4 regions of the Chryseobacterium joostei genome follow, and region 2 is predicted to be linked to each of the others. Evidence: riboswitches for the same ligand, from Rfam matches in the RefSeq annotation. Region 2 holds a riboswitch; each other region holds the start of a gene.
The links. Region 2 has a riboswitch for cobalamin ahead of EG359_RS08700 (TonB-dependent receptor plug domain-containing protein). Riboswitches for the same ligand answer to the same signal wherever they lie in the genome.
Positions count from the first base shown of each region.

Region 1 (5,816 bases), 140 kb from region 2:
CAGCAGGAAAAATATGAAGTTGAAAAACTGAAAACAGATCTTGCCGAAAGAAAAGAATCTGTAGAAGATAAACGTGATAATCTCCAAAAACTGAATGATCAGCTTCAGCAGAAACTCTTCAATTTCCAGAAGCTTTATGAAGAAGAACACCGTAAACTACAGTTTGGAAATAAGATTGAAGCTTTTATCGACAGTTATGTAAAAGGAAAATCACGAAAGGATGTGGTAAAGGATTTCGTGAAAATTTTAGAACAGGAAAAGTTCAGGAAAATTGGAGCTGATAAAGATGAAACCAAGCGACTTCAGGTAGTGAAGAGAAAGATTACTCAACAGCTTAAAAAAGAAGAAGTCATTGAGAAAATCACTGAAACCAATGAAAAGCTGGAAGAAAAACGCAAAACCGATCGTGCAGTTTGGATGAAAATTGGCCAGCGTGTTCGCATCACCGGAAGTACCAGTGTTGGAACAATTGAGAAAATTTCCAGAAACAAAGTGATCGTTAATTACGGAACTTTCAAGACGACGATTAATTCTGACGAATTAGAGAGAATTTAATCTGTTTGAAGATTATTCAAATTATAAAAGAGAGTGCTTTTCAGTACTCTCTTTCTATTTTTTATCATTTATTATTCCTTGCCCAGCTTTTCTGAAATTCTCTTCAGGTTTTCAGATCTCGGAAATTCTTTTATTTTCAAATTAAGATAGTCATTGATTTTCTTTTGAGTAGAAATATCTAATTTTGTATAAAATTCTTTAAAAGGCATCAAAAGGTCTTCCCTCTTTTCCATGAATGAACTGAAAAATAAATTTTCAAAATCTACAAAATCTAATCTCTGATTCAGGCAAAAGAAGTCCACTATATTTTTTAAATAATCAAAGTAGAAATTCTGCCTTTCATTTTGGGGAACAAGCTCACTGAATTGATTTTTCAGAAAAATATACTTGAGTCTTATCCCTAAAGCTCCAGGAAAATCTGAAATTATTTTTTCCATTTTAGTATTAAACTCTCTAAGTTTTTCTTTTGAATTTATTTCCTTGTAACCGTTTTCTGATCCATAGTTTACTTCTTCGTAATACAAAGGATTTTCTGCAATATATTCCAATAAGGAAGATGTTGAAGAATAGATTTCTGTAGGTGTATTTTCCTTATATTTTCCCAATCCATCTTCCATAAAAAGCAGCAATAACTTATTCATTGTATTGGTATATACCAGCAACCCATATCCCTGTTTCACAATTTCCAACGGATATTTGCCAAGTTCTTTCTGAACTTCTGATAGAACCTGACTTTGCACTTCCTCCGAATTCCCCAAGACAGAATAATCTGTTTGTTTAATCAGTACTTTAAGTTTTTCGAAACAAGCTTCCCGACTCTTGCACTGAAGAGTAAATTTCTTCAAAAATTCAGGGCTAAAATTGATTTTTCTAACTGCTCCCTCCATTAAAAACCCTAAATCCGGAACCTTATCCATAGAAAAAGCAGTAACCAAACCTCTTAAGTGATCTTTTTGTTCTTCATTATTTTCCTTTTCATAAATTTCGGAAATCTTTTTTTGAAGCTCAAAAACAGAAAGCTTTTCTGTATCCTTTTTCATTTGTCTATTGAGAAGTACATACACTTTTTCAGTACTGGTGAATGGTCTGTCTTCTTCTCTTTTTTCAGAAATCCATACCGAAACGGAGTCGCAGTCTGCCTCACAGTGACCAATGATTCTGCCTACCCCAATGTAATTCATTTTATCTCGTGAACTATTCCAAAGCTTTCTAAATTCAGAAAACTTTATCTGCGAATTTTTAATACTTGCTCTGTCAAAATCCTTGAAATCTAATTTTAATAAGGAAAAGTATAACTGGGCATCGGAGCTAAGTTTCGTACTCATAAGGCTATCAATACTTACCAAAGCTTTCTGTTTTTCTGTATATGAAACACCTGACAATCTATTCGCATCTATCATCTTACTTCGGAAATAAAGTTTCATAGCTTCCATATTATAAGGATACTTTTTCCTGAAGCCAGAATATAAAATTTCATAATCTGCCGGGTTTTGAGTATATAATGCCAACCATACTTTTAAAAAATCCTGGTCTTCTCCTGAAAGTTTAGATTCTGAAATTTTGCGGTATGCTTTCTCCTTACCCAGAGTGTTATAATCCAGTAATGTTTGAATAAAAAAAGATTCCTTTGTATGCTTTTGGTAATAATCAGATTTCAACAAATCCTTTGCCTTTTTATAGCTTCCCTCTTTTGAAATTGATAAATTGATACCCAACTGCTCCTGAAAAGATTCTTCCAGACAATCTGCGTAGGTATATGAAAAGAAATTGAACTGTGCTGAGAATATCACAGGAAAAAGTAGGGCTATGAATTTAAATATATTCTTCATGATTATTTAATAGGAAGTTCAAATATAATTTTAAAATTCAGAATTCTGAAAAGCATTTAATTTATATATTTGGAGCATCAAAAAAAGTCACCATGATTTTCATAAACAAAGCATTCTACTTATCCGCTTTCAGTATTTTTTCTTTAGCACTCGTTAAGGGTCAGAATAAAGTTCCCTTTGGTGTTGTAAAAGCAGAGGAAGGATATGCCAATGTACGTGTACACAAGGACAATTACAGAAAAATTGTCGACAAAATCCGTATGCGTAAAGGTGATGTATTTGTTTATGTAAAGCCTGCTCCGGGAGAAACTGAGTGGATATGGATCAAATATCCTGAAAAACAGGATGATGATAAGCCTTTTGTACGTTATGAAACTCTTGACAAGGAAGGAATGGTCAATAAGGAACGTATCGCTTATATTGATCAGCTTCCAGCCTATACTCCTTCAAAATCTAAAAACGGAAAATCATTAATTTTCACAGATAATTCTGATCCCAAAGTTCTGACTTCTCAAAGAAGCAAAGTGGTCATTGATATTTACCCATCCAATGCCGGCTACCGTAAAAAGGAAAAGGATGCGGAAGGAAAGCTTCTTACGATTGATAAAGTAAAACCTTGGGGAATAGGAAACGATCTTCCCGAAGGAATGACGGAAATTAAGTCTATCAGAGTACAACAACCCGGAAGAGGGTCTGTTTTTGTAAGGGAAGCTATCAAAAACATGTTCCAGCCTACCATGGATTTTAACAACATAGGGGTTACTTCTCTGGACAACGACAATATTTTCCTTTATATGATCAATGGTTCGGGAGAAAACAGATATACCACCCTTTGGACGATCAAGAAAGGAAGAGTGATCAGCCAGATTATTTATCATAATCCGGAATAAATTCATTATTTTTGTACCGAAAAAGTTTAACGCTTATTCATCACAGAAACTGGTTCTGCCTAACCGCAGATTAAAAGGGAACCGTGTGAAAATCACGGACTGTCGCGCAACTGTAAGTAACTGAAATCTTTATCAAAAGATCCACTGTGCGAGGCATGGGAAGGAGATAAAAGATGTTACAAGTCAGGAGACCTGCCTTTTCTTAAACAAGAAACTTTCGCGATCTGAAGTTTTATTGATCTGATGGATTGTTTCAGGGATTTCTAAGATTCCTGTCATTATTCTGTTGTTTTAATATTATTTCATTTCGCCTTAATTAATAATGAAATATGACTACAGAAGAAAGAATTGAAGCAGCCGAAACCAGAATCTTTAAAGCGGTTTTCCCCAACACAACCAATCATTATGATACTCTTTTCGGAGGTACTGCCATGCAGCTGATGGATGAAGTAGCCTTTATTACTGCTACCCGATTTGCAAGAAAAAGAGTGGTAACGGTAAGCAGCGATAAGATTGATTTTAAAAAACCTATTCCTGCCGGAACTATTGTTGAACTGATTGGAAGAGTTTCACATGTTGGAAAAACAAGTATGAAAGTGAGTGTGGAGATCTTTACAGAACAAATGTACTCCTACGAAAGAGAAAAAGCAATTGTAGGTGATTTTACCTTTGTAGCAATTGACGAATTCAAAAAGCCAATTCAAATACTATAATAATTTTCGGGCGGCCAATGGCCGCCCGAAAATTTTCCAAAACAGGAATAACCAATCTCTTTCTTTCATAGAAATAAGACCGGATATTGAGTTATTTTATGATTTCACTACTTTTTCAGTTTCCAGGCTTCTGTTTAATAAGAGTTCAAATGCTTCACCCATCTCGTCCGATGCTCTGGTAATGGCATTTTCAAGCATATTTCTAATTTGCTTTTCCGTAACTCCGGCTTCTGTCCAGCTTTTTCCTGAAGTATGAGAATTCAGGATAAAAGGCATAATTCTATCGATGGCACAAGCAAAAATAGCATCAGGAGTCTTTTCCTCTTCAAATTCCAGCCATAAATTAAAGAACTCTGTACGCAAAGGCTCATCCAGAATTCCAAAGATCTTTTGGGCAGAGACTTTTTCTCTTTCAAATTTTCCAACCATTGCTTTCTCATCAAACAAAAAAGTATCACCAGCTTCAATCTCTACAAGATCATGAATAGAAAGCATTCTTATTACCCTCAGCAAATCAATATCTGTACGGTTTTTCGCATATGGATAAAGGATTTGTGCCAGAATAATAATTTGCCATGAATGCTCTGCCGTATTCTCTCTTCGGGAGTCATCTGCATTATAATTTCTTCTTTGTACATTTTTCAGGGCATCCACTGCCAGGATAAAATCGATCTCTTTCTGTATCTTCATCTTACTTTTTATTTATGATATTCTTCGGCTGGATATACCTTGGTTTTGGTAATCCATTTATTATTTATTTTTTCTTGTGTAATCACCTTTACATACTTTTCATCACTCTTATCCTCTTCCTTTTCAAGTACCTTATCCAGTCCTTTATTCGGAATCACCCTATATTCTGTGGTAAAAAAATTACAACATCCCGACTTTCCATAGCAAATCAAACGTTTACGAACAGGATCCGTTTCAAAAAGATCAAAATAGCTTGATGCAATGTCTGTAAGCTCTTTACTTTTTACAAAGGCCATCCTTGTACTGTTAAACACATATACATCATAAGAAGCACTGCTATAGTTACCAAGATTTCCATTTCTTATTGCTATGTCCTCCGTTCCGTCAAAATTAAAGTCATCAAAAACCACAGGACTTTGTTCCTTTTTTAGTTGAATCATTTTTCCCGGCATCGGTTTTTGATCATTTTCGAAACTTAGCACCAGATTATCAGACGTAAAAGTTTGTACCTTGGCATTTTTGTTATCAAACAATTCTACAGTTCCCTTACCCATACATCCGTCATTATAACAGTTTTCAATATGGATCACAGCATCGTAGTTTTTCGACGCATCTTTAACCTCAAATTGATATTGTCCAAAACACACAGGCCCTAATAAAATAAAGGCAGATAAACCTTTGTAGTAATTTAAAATATTCATGGTAATAGTAAATGTGAATTCAACTGTTTCTGTAAAAATCTCCATAACAAAAATACGAATCCTACTACCCATCTCAAAATTCATACGCCTTTATATCTCAAAATATGAAATCAGATCTCTGGTTTTTAGAAGCTGTTCCCGCTATCCGCTCATACTCCTCGCACCACTCCAAAACCCCAATATGCTGCGGGGTAACCGCTACTATCGGGGCTATGAAGTCTCATTATAAGCAATGTTGCCATTGGGTATCAATCAATTTGATCAGGATTGCAAAATACCGGCTGTCATAAAATCCTTGATGTTTCAATCCTATTTAAAGTAAAACAAATATTATCTCATTACATTTCTCTATCTAAAGCACTCAATTTTTAAGGTTAAAATCAATTATTTTGCCTTTAATAAGAATTCCTTAAAATCTGCAATAAAATTATAATGCTG
Region 1 is NZ_CP033926.1:1,780,131-1,785,946, forward strand. Features, by position in the region: gene EG359_RS08085 (endonuclease MutS2) at 1-555, shown strand, start outside; gene EG359_RS08090 (hypothetical protein) at 627-2,384, opposite strand; gene EG359_RS08095 (hypothetical protein) at 2,477-3,274, shown strand; cobalamin riboswitch at 3,308-3,488, shown strand; gene EG359_RS08100 (acyl-CoA thioesterase) at 3,604-3,987, shown strand; gene EG359_RS08105 (HD domain-containing protein) at 4,084-4,677, opposite strand; gene EG359_RS08110 (XAC2610-related protein) at 4,686-5,423, opposite strand.
Region 1: it holds a riboswitch for cobalamin, as region 2 does, so the genes downstream of both, EG359_RS08100 (acyl-CoA thioesterase) here and EG359_RS08700 (TonB-dependent receptor plug domain-containing protein) in region 2, are expected to answer to the same signal.

Region 2 (5,816 bases):
AACTCCATTAGAGCCTGCTCAAACCTATTCTGATGATCCATTGAGAATGATGAGAGCAGTACGTTTTGCTTCAACCCTAGGCTTTACCATTGAAGAAAATTCTTTAAATGCCATTAAGCAGGAAGCTGAAAGAATCAGTATTGTTTCCATGGAGAGAATCATGGTGGAGTTTAACAAGATTATGTTATCTGAAAAACCTTCTGTAGGATTAAAATTGATGGAACAAACCGGGCTTTTAAAGCTTATTATTCCTGAATTAATAGAGCTTAAAGGTGTAGAGGAAGTAGAAGGACAAACCCATAAGGATAACTTTTACCACACCCTTGAGGTAGTGGATAATATTTCTGTGAATACCGATAACCTTTGGCTGCGCTGGTCTGCATTACTTCATGACATTGGAAAAGCTCCTACGAAAAAGTTTGTGGAAGGAACAGGCTGGACTTTCCACGGACATGAATTTTTAGGCTCAAAAATGGTAAAGACTCTTTTCCAGAGGCTGAAGCTGCCATTGGGAAGTGACATGAAGTATGTTCAGAAAATGGTAAAACTTTCTTCCAGACCTATTGCCTTGATTACAGATGATGCTTCAGATTCTGCATTAAGAAGGCTTTTATTTGATGCCGGAGAAAACCTTGAGGAACTTTTTACGCTTTGCAAGGCGGATATCACCACTAAAAACTCCAAAAAACAGGAGAAATTCAAGAAAAACTTTGAATATGTGGCTGTTAAGATCAAGGAAGTAGAGGAAAAGGATCAGGTAAGAAACTTCCAGCCTCCTATCACCGGAGAGGAGATTATGCAAATGTTTGACCTTAAGCCGGGACGTGAAATCGGTATTTTAAAGGAAAAAGTGAAAGAAGCAATCCTTGAGGGGGAAATTCCGAATGAAAAGGAAGAAGCAACCAGGTTTGTTATTGCAGAAGCAGAAAAACTGGGATTAAAAATATAATTGAATTTTACAAAGTATAAAATACGGCTGGATGTTTCACATCCAGCCGTATTTCGTTTACTTCAATGAGGTATATAACAAAGCCGGACGGGCCCTAAGAGCCCGTCCGGAAAAAAACACAAATGATGAAAAAATAAAAAATTATTTTGCGTACGCCTAAGCGTTATTCTTAATTTTTATAGAACCCGTTTGTTCCAACTCCTGCCGTAAAGTTTTTCAATAGAGAACCATTGTTCGCGTTGTAAACATTTACTTTACCATCTTCTGAGAAGTTTGCGTCTGCGGCAAAGATTCTACCATCAATAACGTCAAAACCATAAACATTCCCTACGGCTGTAACAATAGGTGTAGTAGGAACAGCTGTAGAATTAACAGCCATACCATAAACTTTATTGGTATCAGTGATAAAATAGAACTTATCACTATCTGCTCTCAATTTCTGAACTTTAGGAATTCCTGTAAGAGTAGTTGTTGTAAAAGTTCCTGCAGAAGAATTGATCTTGTAAATGTATGAGTCTGTATTATCAGAAACCAATACATAAGCGCTTCCTTTGTAAGAAATAAGATCTTTAATAATCCCTACGCTAGGTAGTGTAATCGTCTTGCTTATAGTATTTGTAGACGGGCTTACAACACTGATTGTATACCCTGTTGCAAACGAATCAAAAGGAGGAGCAGTATTATAACCAATACCATCAGTCTGTACAATAATATTTCCTTCTGCTTCAACTACCTTTTCAGCATAACGTGGGAAACTAACACTATTTACATAGGTGTTATCTGCAATATTATAGGCATTAAGCTTTCTTACATCCGCAAAGTTATTGTTCGTTACAAAATATTTATTTCCAGAGAATGCTATATATCTTGGATTATCAAGATTAGCTATTACCGTAGCTTGTTTTCTGAATGTATAACGGTTTACAATATCAATTTTGTTAGGAACATTCGCTACCAAATAAGCACGATCTCCAAGGAAGCCTATACTTTGAAGTACCTTACCAAAAGATTCCTTATTGTTATTCTCAGAATAGATGTTAGTAAATATATTTCCAAGGCTGTTGCTCAAGAAAGTAACATCAGAGGTAGGCTTTGTAAATCCACCTTCGTTGGAAACAAGGATTCCGTTTTCATAGGTAGTTGACTGAGTAGTCTCAGTGTCATTATCGCTGCTACATGAAACATTGAAAAGTAACATGGAAGCAAATGCAAGAGGTAAAATTCTTTTGATATTCATATATATTTAATTTTATTTTTAAAAATTGATATTTAAACTTACACTATAATTTCTTTTAGGCAATGGATAAGCGAACATAGTATAATAGACTTGATTGAAAACATTATTAACCTTGAACCCTATGGTATACTCCTTATGGAACGTAAGACCAAGCCCGGCATTCATTACAAAATAATTTTCCAAAGCCTCACTTCTCTTTTCGTTGGAATCTGTATAGGTAAGCCCGTTAAAAAGCCCCTGAACATATACTTTTATAAACTCATACTGGTAATCAATATTTCCAGTGAACTTATGAAATGGCACATACATCAATTGCTTTTTCTTTTCAAGATCCTGAGAATTTGTATAGGTATATCCAAGGCTTCCTTTTAATAGATGCTTACCAAACCTTTTCATATACTCCATTTGAGCCTCTACCCCATATGATCTTACATGATCTGTGTTTACAGGACTATAATATCCCGAGAAAGTTGGAAGCCATCTTATCATATCGCGGATATCCAGATAAAAAGGAGCGACTGACATCTGAAGATCTCCTACCTTAAACTGGTTTCTCAGTTCAAACTGATAGGATGTCTCTGGCTTTAAATCCATATTACCTCCCGGCTGCCAATATAAATCATTGAAAGATGGAGCCCTGAAGTTTCTTGAAACACTCAGCCCGAGAGTATACCAATCTACGGCATTCCATTTTCCGGAAAAAGAAAACAGTACAGGAGAGCTAATTTTTCCAACGAAATCTTTTCGTATTCCGGCTTCAAGACGTAGATCTGTTGCAGGAAAATATCTTAATAATCCAGAAACTGATCCCATATTTCGACTTACATGATCTATTCCGGAACCATATCCTTCTCCTTTATTAAGCTGATACTCTCCAATAACATTGAAGTTCCATTTAGAGTTAAAGAAATAATTGAAATCATTCTTCAGGATATAATTCTTCCCAGTTCCACCACTAGTCTGAGGACCATCAGCTTTAGCAAAATACTGGAAATTTTCCTCCGTATAGGCTGCCTTGAAAGAGTTATTGAATTGTGTTTTATTCCAATCCCATGAAATCAGACTTCTTACATTTTGAGTTCTGTATTTCGTTTCAGTTTCGTTATCAAAAAGAACCGGATAATGCTGTTGTCCGTTAAAGAACTCCGAAATCCATGAAACCTGATGGTGTGGAGCAATTTTATAGGCTGCAGCAATATTGAAATTTGTATTGTAGTATTGTCCGTTTCTATTGATGTAGCTTTTAGCCTCTTTTACTTCATAATCATTCTCACTTACAGAATAGTTCCCCGAAGCCTTAAAGCTGAATTTTTCATTGCTATAAGCTCCTTTAAGCAAGTTGTTATAGGTATTAAAAGATGCTACTTCTGAAAATAGTGTACCATGAAACCCTTTATTAAAGTCGAGATTATTATTCAGGTGAATACTTCCGCCGATAGCTCCGGAGCCATAGGTAACACTTCCTCCACCGGCTTTTATTCCGATCTGGTCATACCCGAACAAAGAAATATTATTGATATCTCCCTGTCCTAAAAAATTAGAGTTAATATTAATTCCATTCCATACAAAAGCCGTCTGTTGGGCGGTGGTTCCTCGGAAAGATGGTGAAGAAACTGCTCCACGTCCGTTTTCCTTAATGTAAACAGCAGACTGGAATCTCAGCAGTTCAGAAAGATTGCTGGAATTTTTTTGGGCATCTTCAGTACTAATAGTTTTTACAGGATGAAAAAGCTTTACCTTATTCATCTGACTATCGAAAATATAAATCGTATCAACCACTTTCTCCTGTCCGAAAAGAAAGCAGCCGTAAGACGACAAAAACAGTACTAAAGATCTTTTTATACCCATATTATTCCACTTTTCCTCCGAAAGCAATATGTTTTTTTGATTATTATTCTGGCAGGTCTCCTGACTTTCGCTTTCTGTGCCTTCCCGTTTGTACAGTGGCTGTTTACAGAAACTTTTGTTGCGATTTACAGTTGCGGGGACAGTCTGGGCGTCTCACCCAATTCCCTTTTCATTCCAATATGCTGGAAACCAAAATTTTTGCAAAGATAGCTTTTTAAATGTATTGACCAAAAATCAGACTTATAGGCCAACCTTTGCATTTTGTGATCATCTGTACCTATTTTTAGCAAAAATAAATACATATAGATTTACTGTAAAAATTCAGATAACTGTAAGCCTGAAACATTACATATATAAAATAAAAACAGCTGCCTCCCATACGAAAGCAGCTGATTATATATAACAATATGTTTACTTATTTACCGATTACTTCCGTAATTGGGTTTCCTACATTTCCACTTGGGAATTGAATTTTTAGTAATGAAGAAACTGTAGGCGCAATATCCGTCATATGATAAGCCTTATTGCTTTCACCCTGCTTAACTCCCCATCCCATAAAGATTAATGGAATATGTGAATCATAAGAATTCCATACACTGTGTGTAGTTCCTGTTTTGGAGTATGGTGGAAGCATAGAGTCATGAGAAATCAATTGGATATCACCACTTCTCTGTCTGTTGATTCCGTTGATAATTCTTTGCTTAATGGGCTCCGGAATACTAGATTCCTGAACTTTATCTACAGAAACAGCATATAAAACAGTAAGATCTTTTTCCAATTCCTTTACCGTAAAGTTTCTTACATCATCCAACTCAAGTTTGCTGTCTGCCAATACTTTTCTGTCAAAATAAATCTGATAGTTATCAATTGCATTAATCAATTTATCTGCGCCAAATTTAGCTTTCAACTTTTCGTTAATATTCTTCTCAGCTCCTTCTCCGAAGAAACCTGTAGGTATTTTATGTTCTTTCAGGAATCCTACCGAATGAGCACCACCGTGGTCAGCAGAAAGGAAAACGGTGTACTCACCTTTTCCAACCTTTGAATCCAGGTAGTTGAAGAATTCTGCTAAATCCTGATCTAGTCTGATATAAACATCCTCCACTTCAATGGAATTCGGTCCGAACTTATGCCCGGCATAATCAGTAGAAGCCAAGTTGATTGCTAAAAAGTCAGTAATAGCATCACCTCCTAGTTTTTCACCCTCTACAGAAGCTTCCGCCAACTTCAAAGTCAGCGTATTTCCGAAAGGTGTGTAACGAATGTTATCTTTTTTTGTCTGATAATCTTTTGCTAAATCATTGTAAGGGAAAGTAGGTGTCTTTGCACTTCCCAATAACCCTTCCCAGGAAGAATTGTCAGGCGAACTTTCTGTATACTGATTGATTGGAAGTAAAGTATTCCAGCCATTTGCTACTAATTTTTCCGGTAAATTCTGAGAGTTGAATGATTTCACCCACTGAGGAAGATCATTCATATACCATGTGCTTGTAATAAAATTTCCGGTACTGTCATCAAACCAGAACGCTCCGTTCGGAGTATGTCCCGCAGGAAGAATGGAAGCACGGTCTTTCAAAGAAACACCAACTACTTTCCCTTGGAAATTGGTTGCCAGTCTTAATTCATCCGTTACCGTTGTAGACCAAAGGTTTTTCGGAGAGTGGCTTCCTGTTTTTGTATTGGTAGTTCCTACCGGCTGCACACTGTCGTCTGCAGTACAGTATACCCCTTTACCCGTTTCCTTATCCGTCCAGTCGTTTCCGGCAATCCCGTGAATTGCAG
Region 2 is NZ_CP033926.1:1,915,701-1,921,516, forward strand. Features, by position in the region: gene EG359_RS08690 (CCA tRNA nucleotidyltransferase) at 1-949, shown strand, start outside; gene EG359_RS08695 (hypothetical protein) at 1,119-2,186, opposite strand; gene EG359_RS08700 (TonB-dependent receptor plug domain-containing protein) at 2,205-4,034, opposite strand; cobalamin riboswitch at 4,068-4,243, opposite strand; gene pafA (alkaline phosphatase PafA) at 4,450-5,816, opposite strand, start outside.

Region 3 (5,816 bases), 1.2 Mb from region 2:
GCCTTACATACTCCGGCAGATAAAGCAATACAGGAGATGAGTATTGCTTTTGGTATTATATTTTTCATATTTAATATTTTTTACTTATTCTCTAAAAATCATGTACGAAATAAAAGATCATCCGGATTTTATTGTTAATATGTTTTATTTTATTACATTTGGATGGAAAAATAAAAGCTATTAAAACAACCTATTCGGAAGAAGAACTTATCGTTTTACTAAAAGAAAAAAACGAAAACGGTTTTCATTATCTGTATGACCACTATTCTGGTGCGTTGTATGGAGTAATTCTTCGAATTGTTCAGTCTAAAGAATATACAGAAGAAATAATTCAGGATGTTTTTGTTAAAATATGGAATTCTATTCATCAATACGACGTTTCTAAAGGGAGGTTTTACACCTGGATGATCAACATTGCCCGAAATACGGCAATAGATTATTTAAAGTCGAAAGGATTTCAGAATGAACTTAAAAACCAATCGCTTCCAGATTTCGTATATAATACTACAGAGCTTTCAACAGTCAATGATTCATCCGATTATATCGGGTTTAATAACGTGCTTGAAAGCTTGGAGGTTGATAAGCAGGAACTTATCAATATGGCTTATTATCAGGGATATACCCAACATGAAATATCCGAAAAACTGAAGATACCGCTGGGAACGGTAAAAACGAAAATGCGGAATGCGTTGATGAAATTAAAGGATTTGTTAAAAGATTATCAATAAATTGAACACTAAAGAATACATATCATCCGGAATTATAGAATCTTATATTCTAGGCCATGCTTCTACAGAGGAAGCAGGTATTTTGGAGTGTGTGATGAAGAATAATACTGAAGTAAAAGCTGCTTTTGAAGAAGCACAAAAAACTTTGGAAAATCTTGCTACGGCTCAGGCTGTAACACCTCCAAGTGATTTGAAGGCTAAAATTTGGAATAAAATTCAGCAGGAACAGATTATTGAAGAGGAAAAACTTTCCATTTCTATTCCGTCTCCTGTTATTAAACCTTTGGAAGAAAATATTAGAGTTAAAACCACCAACAACTGGAAAACTCTGGGTATTGCTGCTTCTGTTTTATTTTTGGGAAGTATTGCAGGAAATCTTTTTTGGGTTAACAAACAATCTGAAAGTCAGAAAGAAATTGCAAAAATGAGGACTGAGAAACAATTTCAGGATGTAGCAATACAGAAAATGAATCAGAAAATGGCTATGTTTTCCAATCCTGATATGCAAATGGTAATGCTAAAAGGAGTAGAGAAACATGAAGATGCAAAAGCGATGGTTTTCTGGGACAAAAAAACAAAAGAAGTGTACCTTAATGCTGAGAATCTTCCTAAGGCGCCAGAAGGAATGCAATATCAACTTTGGGCAATTGCGGACGGAAAGCCCGTAAGTGCAGGAATGTATACCCAGGATAAAGACAGTTTAATTGCATTGGCCAATATTCCAAATGCACAGGCTTTTGCCATTACTCTTGAAAAAGAGGGCGGAAGCCCAGTTCCTACTATGGAAAACATGTATGTGATGGGAGGAATATAACGATTGATTTGAGTATCATGCTGTTATTTAAATAAATAGAATCCCTATTGTATACGGAATTATAATATTTAAAAATAATAAAGTCAAAAAGCATCCAATCCGGATGCTTTTTGATTTGTATAAAATTGAAAGTTTATTTTTAAATTGAATATTCAACTGCGGCTTCTTTTGCTGCGGCAACCATTGCAATTAAAGCCTTTTCAGTTTCTTCCCAATGTCTTGTTTTTAATCCACAGTCGGGGTTTACCCAAAGTTGATGAGCAGGAATTACATCCTGAGCCTTTTTCAGAAGTTCTATCATTTCTTCTTTTGACGGAACTCTCGGTGAATGAATATCATAAACACCCGGCCCGATTTCATTAGGATATTTAAAATCTGCAAAGGCATTTAAAAGTTCCATTTGTGAGCGGGAACATTCTATGGTAATAACGTCTGCATCCATATCAGCAATATTTTTGATAATATCATTGAATTCCGAATAGCACATATGGGTATGAATCTGGGTGGCGTTTTCTACTCCACTTGCTGATATCCTAAAGGCTTCTACAGCCCATTTCAGGTAATTCTGCCATTCTGTTTTTCTTAAGGGAAGCCCCTCTCGTATAGCAGGTTCATCAATTTGAATAATCCTGATTCCTGCTTTTTCAAGGTCTACCACTTCATCACGAATGGCTAATGCAATTTGTTTACATGTTTCAGAACGAGGCTGGTCATTGCGTACAAAGGACCATTGCAGAATAGTAACAGGACCTGTTAACATTCCTTTTACCCACTGATTGGTTTGTGACTGAGCATATTGAGACCAGTAAACCGTCATGGGTGCAGGACGGGAAACATCCCCAAAAATGATTGGAGGTTTTACACATCGGCTTCCATAGCTTTGTACCCAACCGTTTTTGGTAAATACAAACCCCTCAAGTTGCTCACCAAAGTATTCCACCATATCATTACGTTCAAATTCCCCATGAACCAGAACATCGATTCCAATTTCTTCCTGCCAGCGGATGGTTCTCTGGGTTTCTTCCTTCAACAAGGCATCATACTGCTCTGCAGTTAATTCTCCTTTCTTGAATTTTGCTCTCCAGCTTCTTACTTCTGTAGTCTGTGGAAATGATCCAATGGTCGTGGTAGGAAATAATGGCAATTGTAATGCTTTTTGCTGCTCTTCTCTACGGATTTGGAATGAATTCTTTCGTTGTGAATCTTCTTCCGTTACAGCTTCTGCTCTTTGCTTTACAATATTATTATGAATTAGAGAAGAGGTTTTTCTACTTGAAACGGCTTTTTTATTTTCCTCAAAATCATTAATAATATCCTGATTTTCTGTTCCGGAAGCTAACTCTTTAAGGTTAACAACTTCCTTTACCTTTTGTTTAGCGAATGCCAGCCAGTTTTTAATTTCAGGGTTCAGATTGGTTTCAAAGTCTAAATCACATGGAGAATGAAGCAATGAACATGATGGAGCGATAAAAACTCTTTCTGAACCTAGTTTCTCAACGGTTTTATTGATAAAAGCCAAAGACTTTTCAAAATCATTTTTCCAGATATTTCTTCCATCTACAAGTCCCAGTGATAAGCTTAGATTTTCCGGAATTGAATTGATTACATCTTCTAATTGCTCAGGGTTTCTTGCCAAATCAACATGTAAAACATTTACAGGAAGTGAAACGGCAAGGGATAAATTGTCTTTTAATCCATCAAAATAAGTAGCAACTATGAATTTTAATGTTGGAAATTGCTTTCTAAGCTCTGAGTAAACAGTAATATAAGTTTCCTTGGCTTTTTCTGTAATATCCAGAGAAAGGAACGGTTCATCAAACTGAATCCATTCTGCGCCCTGTTCCTGAAGTTTTGATAAAATCTCGACGTAGACAGGTAGAATATTTTGGGCAAGATCCAGCTTGTCCAATCCTTCTTCTTTTTCTTTTCCTAAAAGTAAATAAGAAACCAATCCTATAATTACAGGCTTAGCATTGATTCCTGCCTGCTTAGCTCCTGCAAATTCATTGAATATTTTACTTGAAGTAAGCTTAAATTGCTGGTTTTTATAGAATTCAGGGACAATATAATGATAATTGGTATCAAACCACTTGGTCATTTCCATAGCGGTAATATCCAGTCCGTCTTTTTGATATCCTCTCGCCATTGCAAAGTAAAGATCCAGCTCTGAGTTGTTTCTTTTAAGGGCAACTTCATGATAACGTGTCGGAATAGCTCCTACGATAAGGCTCATATCCAATATCTGATCATAGTAGGAAAAATCATTACAGGGAATTAAGTCTATTCCTGCTTCTTTCTGAAGATTCCAGTTTTGGTTACAGATATTTCTTCCTACAGTAAGAAGTTCCTCCAAAACAATTTTGCCTGACCAATATTGCTCGCAGGCTTTTTTGAGTTCTCTTTTGCTACCAATACGCGGATAGCCTAGAATGTGTGTTTGCATTTTTAAACTTTTAATTAAACTTTTTTGTTAAAAGCTCTTTGAATGCTTCGTAATGTTTTGCGTATAAGAAGATCTTGATATAAATGATATAGATAACCCGTGCTATTCATCCTTAGAGAAATGCACTATCTTATATCATCTGTATGACTCAAAAGCTTCAGGTTGCGAAAGCATTGTCAATTCAGTAAAGGCAGGTCTCCTGACTTGTAACAGTTTCCGCCATCCTTCCCGCTTTTGGCAGTGGATATACAAGGACAGAAACCTTTGGTGTGTTACTTACAGTTGCGCGACAGCTCGTGATTCTCACACGATTCCCTATTAATCTACCTTAAGTAAAACCTTTCCTGTTTGATGAAGTATATAAAGAACTGTTTTACCAATCTTTAATAAGTAATGGTAAAAGATTTTAATTTTGTGTAAAATTAGTGATACAGAATATATTAACAATTGATTGATGTTTATTAAGCAAATAAAACTTTATAAATTATTTATTAAAGAATATAATTCTGTAATTTTGGTTGATTTTAAAATTAAAAGAATAATATTCTGTGGAACAACTTGATGATAAGGACCTGAATTTACTGAGACTGCTTCAGAACAATTCAAAATTGACCGTTAAAGAGCTTGCCAAGGAAATAAACCTTTCTCCTTCACCTGTTTTTGAAAGGGTAAAAAGACTTGAGCAGGAAGGGTATATTAAAAGATATGTAGCTGTTTTGGATGCTGAAAAACTCAACCGTGGATTTACGGTTTTTTGCCAGATCAAGCTAAAAATTCATGACCGGTCTGTGGGGTATGATTTTGTAAAGGAAATTTTGGAAATTGAAGAAGTGGCAGAATGCTATAATATTTCTGGTGACTTTGATTTTCTATTGAAAGTACAGGTTCGGGATATGAAGCATTATCAGGATTTTGTATTTAATAAGCTTGGTTCTGTAGATTCTATAGGTAGTACCCACAGTACATTTGTAATGGCTGAAGTAAAAAATAACCACGGCCTTACCATATAATATTTCCCCATAAAAAAACCGCTCTGAAAAGAGCGGTATACTTTTTAAGTGCTTGTTCGTTTTTTCCTAGCAAGTAGATCCACATTCAAGTAACTTGATGTGAATTACACCGTTAACAACGCATTGAGTTTGACATAATGCATTACCTACAACGGTACCTACACCACCAACAACGCCACCAACTACACCGCCTACTCCACCTACAACACCTCCTACTACACCACCTAGGCCGCCAACAACGCCACCAATTACACCTCCAAGACCACCAATTAGTCCTCCGATTGGATCAAGTAATCCGTTTCCTGAAATAGTTTTTAGTTCGTTTCTGTCTAGTTTTTTGAAATTTTTCATGATTAAAATTTTATATGATTAATACATCACAAATATATGACAAATAAACATGTGTAGATATTTTTTTGAATAAAATAATTAAATAATTTTATAATTTAATATTTCGTTAATATAATTGTTATTTTATGAATATTCCATTTTTTATTATATCTGTTTGATTTTCTAAATGTTAAAAAACATATTTCAACTTGGGAATTTTAGAGTTAATTTTTTAACTCAAATGGTGTTTTATTATGAATAATATCCCTGCTTTGTAAAAAGACTTGTTTTGATCCGAAAATCAGAGGTTTAGATTAGGAAAAGAAGATTTTTGACTGCTCTTTTTAGCCAACTTTATTGGAGAAAAGTCGAATTTACTCACTTTTTAAGGTAAAACCGATTCTGGGCATTGATAACGGGGGCAAAATTTGTATTTTTGCCTACATACTTGTATCAATGTCAATTTTTTCAAATAATATACGCTTTTTAAG
Region 3 is NZ_CP033926.1:735,709-741,524, reverse strand. Features, by position in the region: gene msrB (peptide-methionine (R)-S-oxide reductase MsrB) at 1-68, opposite strand, end outside; gene EG359_RS03465 (RNA polymerase sigma factor) at 159-728, shown strand; gene EG359_RS03460 (anti-sigma factor) at 730-1,542, shown strand; gene metE (5-methyltetrahydropteroyltriglutamate--homocysteine S-methyltransferase) at 1,682-3,985, opposite strand; cobalamin riboswitch at 4,158-4,343, opposite strand; gene EG359_RS03450 (Lrp/AsnC family transcriptional regulator) at 4,534-4,995, shown strand; gene EG359_RS03445 (bacteriocin-like protein) at 5,062-5,346, opposite strand; gene EG359_RS03440 (XRE family transcriptional regulator) at 5,782-5,816, shown strand, end outside.
Region 3: it holds a riboswitch for cobalamin, as region 2 does, so the genes downstream of both, metE (5-methyltetrahydropteroyltriglutamate--homocysteine S-methyltransferase) here and EG359_RS08700 (TonB-dependent receptor plug domain-containing protein) in region 2, are expected to answer to the same signal.

Region 4 (5,816 bases), 1.7 Mb from region 2:
TTCGGGTCAGGATGGGCTTGGCTTTCTGTGGATAAAACTGGAAAACTGTTTGTTTCTTCAACGCCAAATCAAGATAATCCTTTAATGGATATTGTAGAAGAGAAAGGAACTCCAATTTTAGGAATTGATGTTTGGGAACATGCTTACTACCTGAAGTATCAGAACAAAAGAGCAGATTATCTTTCTGCAATCTGGAATGTATTGAACTGGAAAGAAGTGAGCAAAAGATATGAAGAAGCTTTAAACAAAAAATAACTTCATGAAAATATTTTACGGCATACTTTTTACCCTTTATATGGTGTTCAGACCTCTGATACCACTGGTAGAGTATGCTGTAAATTATAATTATATTGTTGATACCTTATGTATTAACAAAAGCAAGCCGGAAGTTCACTGTAACGGAAAATGTTACTTGAGCAAGGAGCTGGCTAAAGCCAATGATAATGCAGAGTCTACACCATTCAGTAAGGTGAAGAATTCAGGACAGAAAATTCTTGATATTTATATTCTTCCTGATATTACAGAGGTTACTATCACAGAAAAAATCCCATTTTTCAATTTCAATTTTATCTATAAAACAGAATATTCTTTTCTGTTTCTGAAACACATTTTCAAACCCCCGGTTTTTTAAGTTAAACTATCACTATTCAACTACAAAAGTCACAGAAGCTTATTTAAATTAAAAATCAAAGATTTTTAAAAAACTTAAGTGTTCTTATGATGCATAAAGCCTATCACTTAATAAACTTAAGGGTAAGAACTTTTGTGTCTTTTGTGGTAAAAAAAGAATGTTTTTACATTCAAAAATTATAATTCAACTTAAAAAATCAACAATGAAAATTTATAAATTTTTATCACTATTCTTTATTGCCCTTACCTTATTTTCTTTTTCATCATGCAGCAGCAGGGATGATGATAATCCGCAGGATACTACCCCCGGAACTCTTCAGATCAAATTTGAAAACGGATTTAATAATCTTGGGGATATTGTCCTGAACCAAACCGTACAAACCTCTTCTCAGGGGCAAAAACATAATTTTTCGACCTTAAAGTACGTCATCAGCAACATTACCCTGATTGATGAAAATGGGAATGAATTCAAATACAACGAAAATAACCCTGATAAAGGAGCATTTATAATAGATCAGGCAGATGCCGTAGCAGGAATTATTTATTTAAATCTTAACGAAATCCCGAAAAATAATTATAAGAAAATAAAATTTGGATTGGGAATCAGTCAAAATGCATATCTATTAGGAATGGACGGTCAGGCTGAATTCTGGAACAGAGCGAAACAAAAAGGGATGTCATGGTCATGGGCTGCAGGCTATGTCTTTGTAAAATTAGAAGGGAAATACGGAACAGGTTCGGCAACCACCGAATTTATGAACCATACAGGAAATATGGGGAAAGTTGCGGAGAATAACACTCCTGATCTGTACAGAGAAATTACATTGAATCTTCCTACAACAGCAAGAGTAAATGGTAAAATAAGACCATCCATTCATATTTTGGCAGATTTAAACCAATTTTTAAGCGGAGATAAGTCATTAACTCTTACGGAGGCTAATGCAATGATGATGGGTTCAAGCCAGCATTTGGTGGATGTTACCAACAATCTTACAAAAATGTTTAAGGTAGATCATGTACACAATGACTAATTTTTTCATAAAAACAGTACTGGCTCTGGGGATTATTCTCCTGAGCTGTACTTCTTGTTCGGATGAGGTGATGCAGCCGCTTGATAAAAATGAAGCATATGATCTGAGGTTTCCATCTTATTTTCCGGAAATGACTTTTGATAAATCTGCCAATCCGGTTACCAAAAATGGAGTAGAACTGGGTAGAAAATTGTTCTATGAGGGAAGACTTTCCAGAAATAATACCATTTCCTGTGGCTTTTGTCATATTCAGGAAAATGCTTTTACCCATCACGGACATACGGTAAGCCACGGTGTTGATGATAGGATAGGAATTAGAAATGTGCCCCCCATTCAGAATATGGCATTTCTCAAAAGGTATATGTGGGATGGGGTGATTCATAATTTAAATGAACAACCCATTATCCCGATGACGGATGTGAATGAAATGGATAGCTCTATGCCGGAAGCTATTTCCAAAATAAAAGATGATCCGAAGTATAAAAAACTATTCAGTGCAGCCTATGGAGATGAAAATGTAACAGGCGAAAGGATCTTAAAGGCATTATCACAATTTATGGCATCAATGATTTCTGCCGATTCCAAGTATGACAGATTCAAGCAAGGAAAAGAAAGTCTCACTTCTGAAGAATCTCAGGGAATGGCTTTATTCAATCAGAAATGTGCGTCTTGCCATAGCGGAGGATTGTTTACTGATGAAAGCTTTAGAAATACAGGAATGTATTACAATAATCAATTTAAAGATGCAGGTCTTCATCGAGTAACCCTGAATCAGAATGACTGGATGAAATTCCGGGTACCCAGCTTGAGAAATGTGGAGTATACAGCTCCTTATATGCATGACGGAAGATTTTATACGTTAGAAGCAGTCCTTAATTTTTACTCAGACAACGTAGAAGATAATCCTAATCTGGATCCGCAACTGAAACAGAATAATCACATTGGAATTGCCATGAACAGTCAGGAAAAGCAATTGATTATTACCTTTCTGAAAACCTTATCCGATAAAGGTTTTATCACCAATCCAAAATTCGCAGAATAATTTAAATACAGACATGAAGAAGATCATTTTAATCATAAGTATGGTCCTGTTTACAATGGGCCAGGCAAAAACAATCAGGGACAGCGCTGATATTTCACAGAATAATTTTAGGACAATAGATTTTGATGACGATTGTGATGCCTGCGGTTGTGCTGCAGGAAACGGTTCATCAGGTTTTGAATCCTTATTGAATCCACAATTTATAGGAATTAAATACTTTGCGCAGCATTACAAAGCAAAGGAAAATTTATTTGTAAAGGACTTGACACAGGATCAGTATTTCAATACCTTACAGATTTGGGGAAAGATACCATTAACCCAAAAACTGAGTGTATATGCAAGTTTGCCATTCCATTTTCATGAGAAGAAAACAATGCAGGGTGATATCAGGATCAATGGAATAGGAGATTTAAATCTGATGGGAATTTATAAGCTTTTTAATTCTAAGGATAGTTTTCATCAGCTAAGTGGAGGATTAGGAGTGAAAATTCCTTTGGGGAAGTTTGATGAAAAAGGAATCTCAGGGGTTAACCCGAGCTTTCAGTTGGGAACTGGAAGCTGGGATTATCAGGCAGCGCTGAACTATAAATTTCAAAAGAATAAAATTGCAGTATTGATTAATACAGATTACACCATAAAAACGGAAAATAAAAAGAACTATCGTTTCGGAAACCAATGGAACTATGCTGCTACAGGGTTCTATCAGATTGCAGGAAATGAAAAAACTATTTTTTCTGCAAAAGCAGGGGTACAGGGAGAAGTATATGCTCAAAACAAACAGTTTGATGAAGCCTTACCTAATACGGCCGGAAGTGCTTTATATGGAAAACTGGGATTTGAGGCCTCTTATAAAAGATTCAGTCTGGGAAGTGAAATCATGCTGCCGGCTTATACTCACCTTGCCGGAGGAGATATTGAAGCGAAATCACGTTTCAGTGTTTTTGTGAATATTGGAATATAATTTTTACAGAAAGCAAAAAGAGCTGAGAAGATATTGCTTTCTATTTTCTTCAAAGTTTAATTTTTAGAGTCTATTCTCCTCAATGTATTCTAAAAATTAAACTTTGTTTTTTTAATCATCTTATATTTAAAATCAAATTTCAAAGTCATTTATTTATGATATTGTAAATCATTTTGTTATTTAGGTCTATATATTAATAATTGTTTATCTTTGCCGAAATTTGGTGAGCCCTAAAAAGCTCTTAAAAGGGAATCCGGTGAAAATCCGGAACAGACCCGCTGCTGTAAGCTCCACACCAAAGTTTTTGAAGAATATATCCACTGCTTTTTTAATGGGAAGGATTTCAAAAATGGAGTAAGTCAGAAGACCTGCCAGAAAATATAAACGTTTGACGCTTTCGTGGAATAAAGCTTAGGACAACAATGATTTTGTGCAGTAACAGCTGTGCCTTATCGTTGCTTTCTTATATCTATCCATTAGCGTTATCATTATTCCTGAATGAGCTAATGGGGCCAAAACCGACTACATCTCAATTTCATAAGGTTGTTTTCACAGTATTCGTGTTAACATCTCAATTCTTGTTTTCCCAAACGAAGAAAAAAGACAGCATTAAGGAAGAAACCATTAAGGTTGTCAATATTTACAAAAAGAACTTTAAAGAAATACTTCCTGCTCAGATCTTGCAGGGGGAAGAGCTTGAAAGGCTGAACAGTCACTCTGTGGCAGATGCTTTACGGTATTTCTCAGGAGTCCAGATCAAGGACTATGGAGGAATGGGTGGTTTGAAGACCATTAATATCCGAAGTATGGGAAGCCAGCACGTAGGAGTTTTCTATGATGGAATTCAATTGGGGAATGCTCAAAATGGAGTCGTAGATTTAGGAAGATATTCCTTGGATGATCTGGAAGAGATTTCATTATACAACGGGCAAAAGAGTGAGATCTTCCAGCCCGCAAAGGATTTTGGATCATCGGGATCTATTTATTTACAGCCCAAGACCCCTGTTTTTACAGGAACCAGAAAGACTAATCTGGTCATTAGAGCCAAAAGTGCTTCCATCGATTTATTTAACCCCTCTTTCCGTTTAGAACAAAAGATTTCAAAAAGAATTTCTGCAAGCGTTAGTGCCGAGTTTCTGCAAAGTGATGGACTTTACAAATTTCGTTATACCAGAAAATATCCTAATGGGGAAACCGCTACCGATACAATTGCTAAAAGATATGACTCTGATATTAAGGCAAAACGTTTTGAAACATCCGTTAATGGTACTTTAAATAACGGAAGCTGGAATATACGTGGTTACGGTTATATTTCAGATCGTGGTATTCCGGCGCCTATTGTAAAATACCGCTTTAAGGCAAGAGGAGCGAGAATGCTTGATGAAAACTATTTTGTACAGGCCAATTTTAGAAAGAAACTATTTCCAAAGTTTGAAACCCAGCTTAAGGCGAAATTTGCCTACGATTATACTCATTTCAATGACACTGTACTGGCTCAGACTGTTAAAAGTTCAATCAATACTTACATTCAAAGGGAAGTGTATCTTTCTTCTTCCAATTTATATTCTATTAATTCTAATTGGGATGTAAGTTTAAGTGGAGATTTTCAGTATAATAATCTGAATGCTGATTTAACAAATTTTACGTATCCTACCCGTTATACTACACTTGTAGCATTGGCTACCACTTATCAGTGGAACAGATTAAAGTTTCTGGGAAGCCTCTTGGGTACCTTTACCTTTGAGGAAGTAAGAAGAAATAAAAGACCAGATGACAGGAGAGAATGGACTCCGGCTCTATTTATGAGCTATCAGCCTGCTGCCATTCCGGAGCTTACCCTTAGAGCTTTCTATAAAAAGATTTTCAGACTGCCAACTTTTAATGACCTGTATTACACCAATATCGGAAGTACCTATCTGGAACCCGAATTTACCTTTCAGCATGACATCGGGTTTACCTATCAGAAAAAATATAATAATTCTTTACTAAAGTCATTTTATGTGAAAGTAGACGGATATTATAACAGAGTTAAGGATAAGATTGTTGCAGTACCTACTGTGAATATGTTTCGCTGGATGATGGTTAACCTTGGAAGAGTTGAAATCATTGGAGCAGATGTAAATGTTCAGGCAGAAATGATGCTGGGAAAGGT
Region 4 is NZ_CP033926.1:3,611,201-3,617,016, forward strand. Features, by position in the region: gene EG359_RS16385 (superoxide dismutase) at 1-255, shown strand, start outside; gene EG359_RS16390 (hypothetical protein) at 260-631, shown strand; gene EG359_RS16395 (MbnP family protein) at 834-1,661, shown strand; gene EG359_RS16400 (cytochrome-c peroxidase) at 1,654-2,703, shown strand; gene EG359_RS16405 (transporter) at 2,717-3,664, shown strand; cobalamin riboswitch at 3,869-4,054, shown strand; gene EG359_RS16410 (TonB-dependent receptor plug domain-containing protein) at 4,087-5,816, shown strand, end outside.
Region 4: it holds a riboswitch for cobalamin, as region 2 does, so the genes downstream of both, EG359_RS16410 (TonB-dependent receptor plug domain-containing protein) here and EG359_RS08700 (TonB-dependent receptor plug domain-containing protein) in region 2, are expected to answer to the same signal.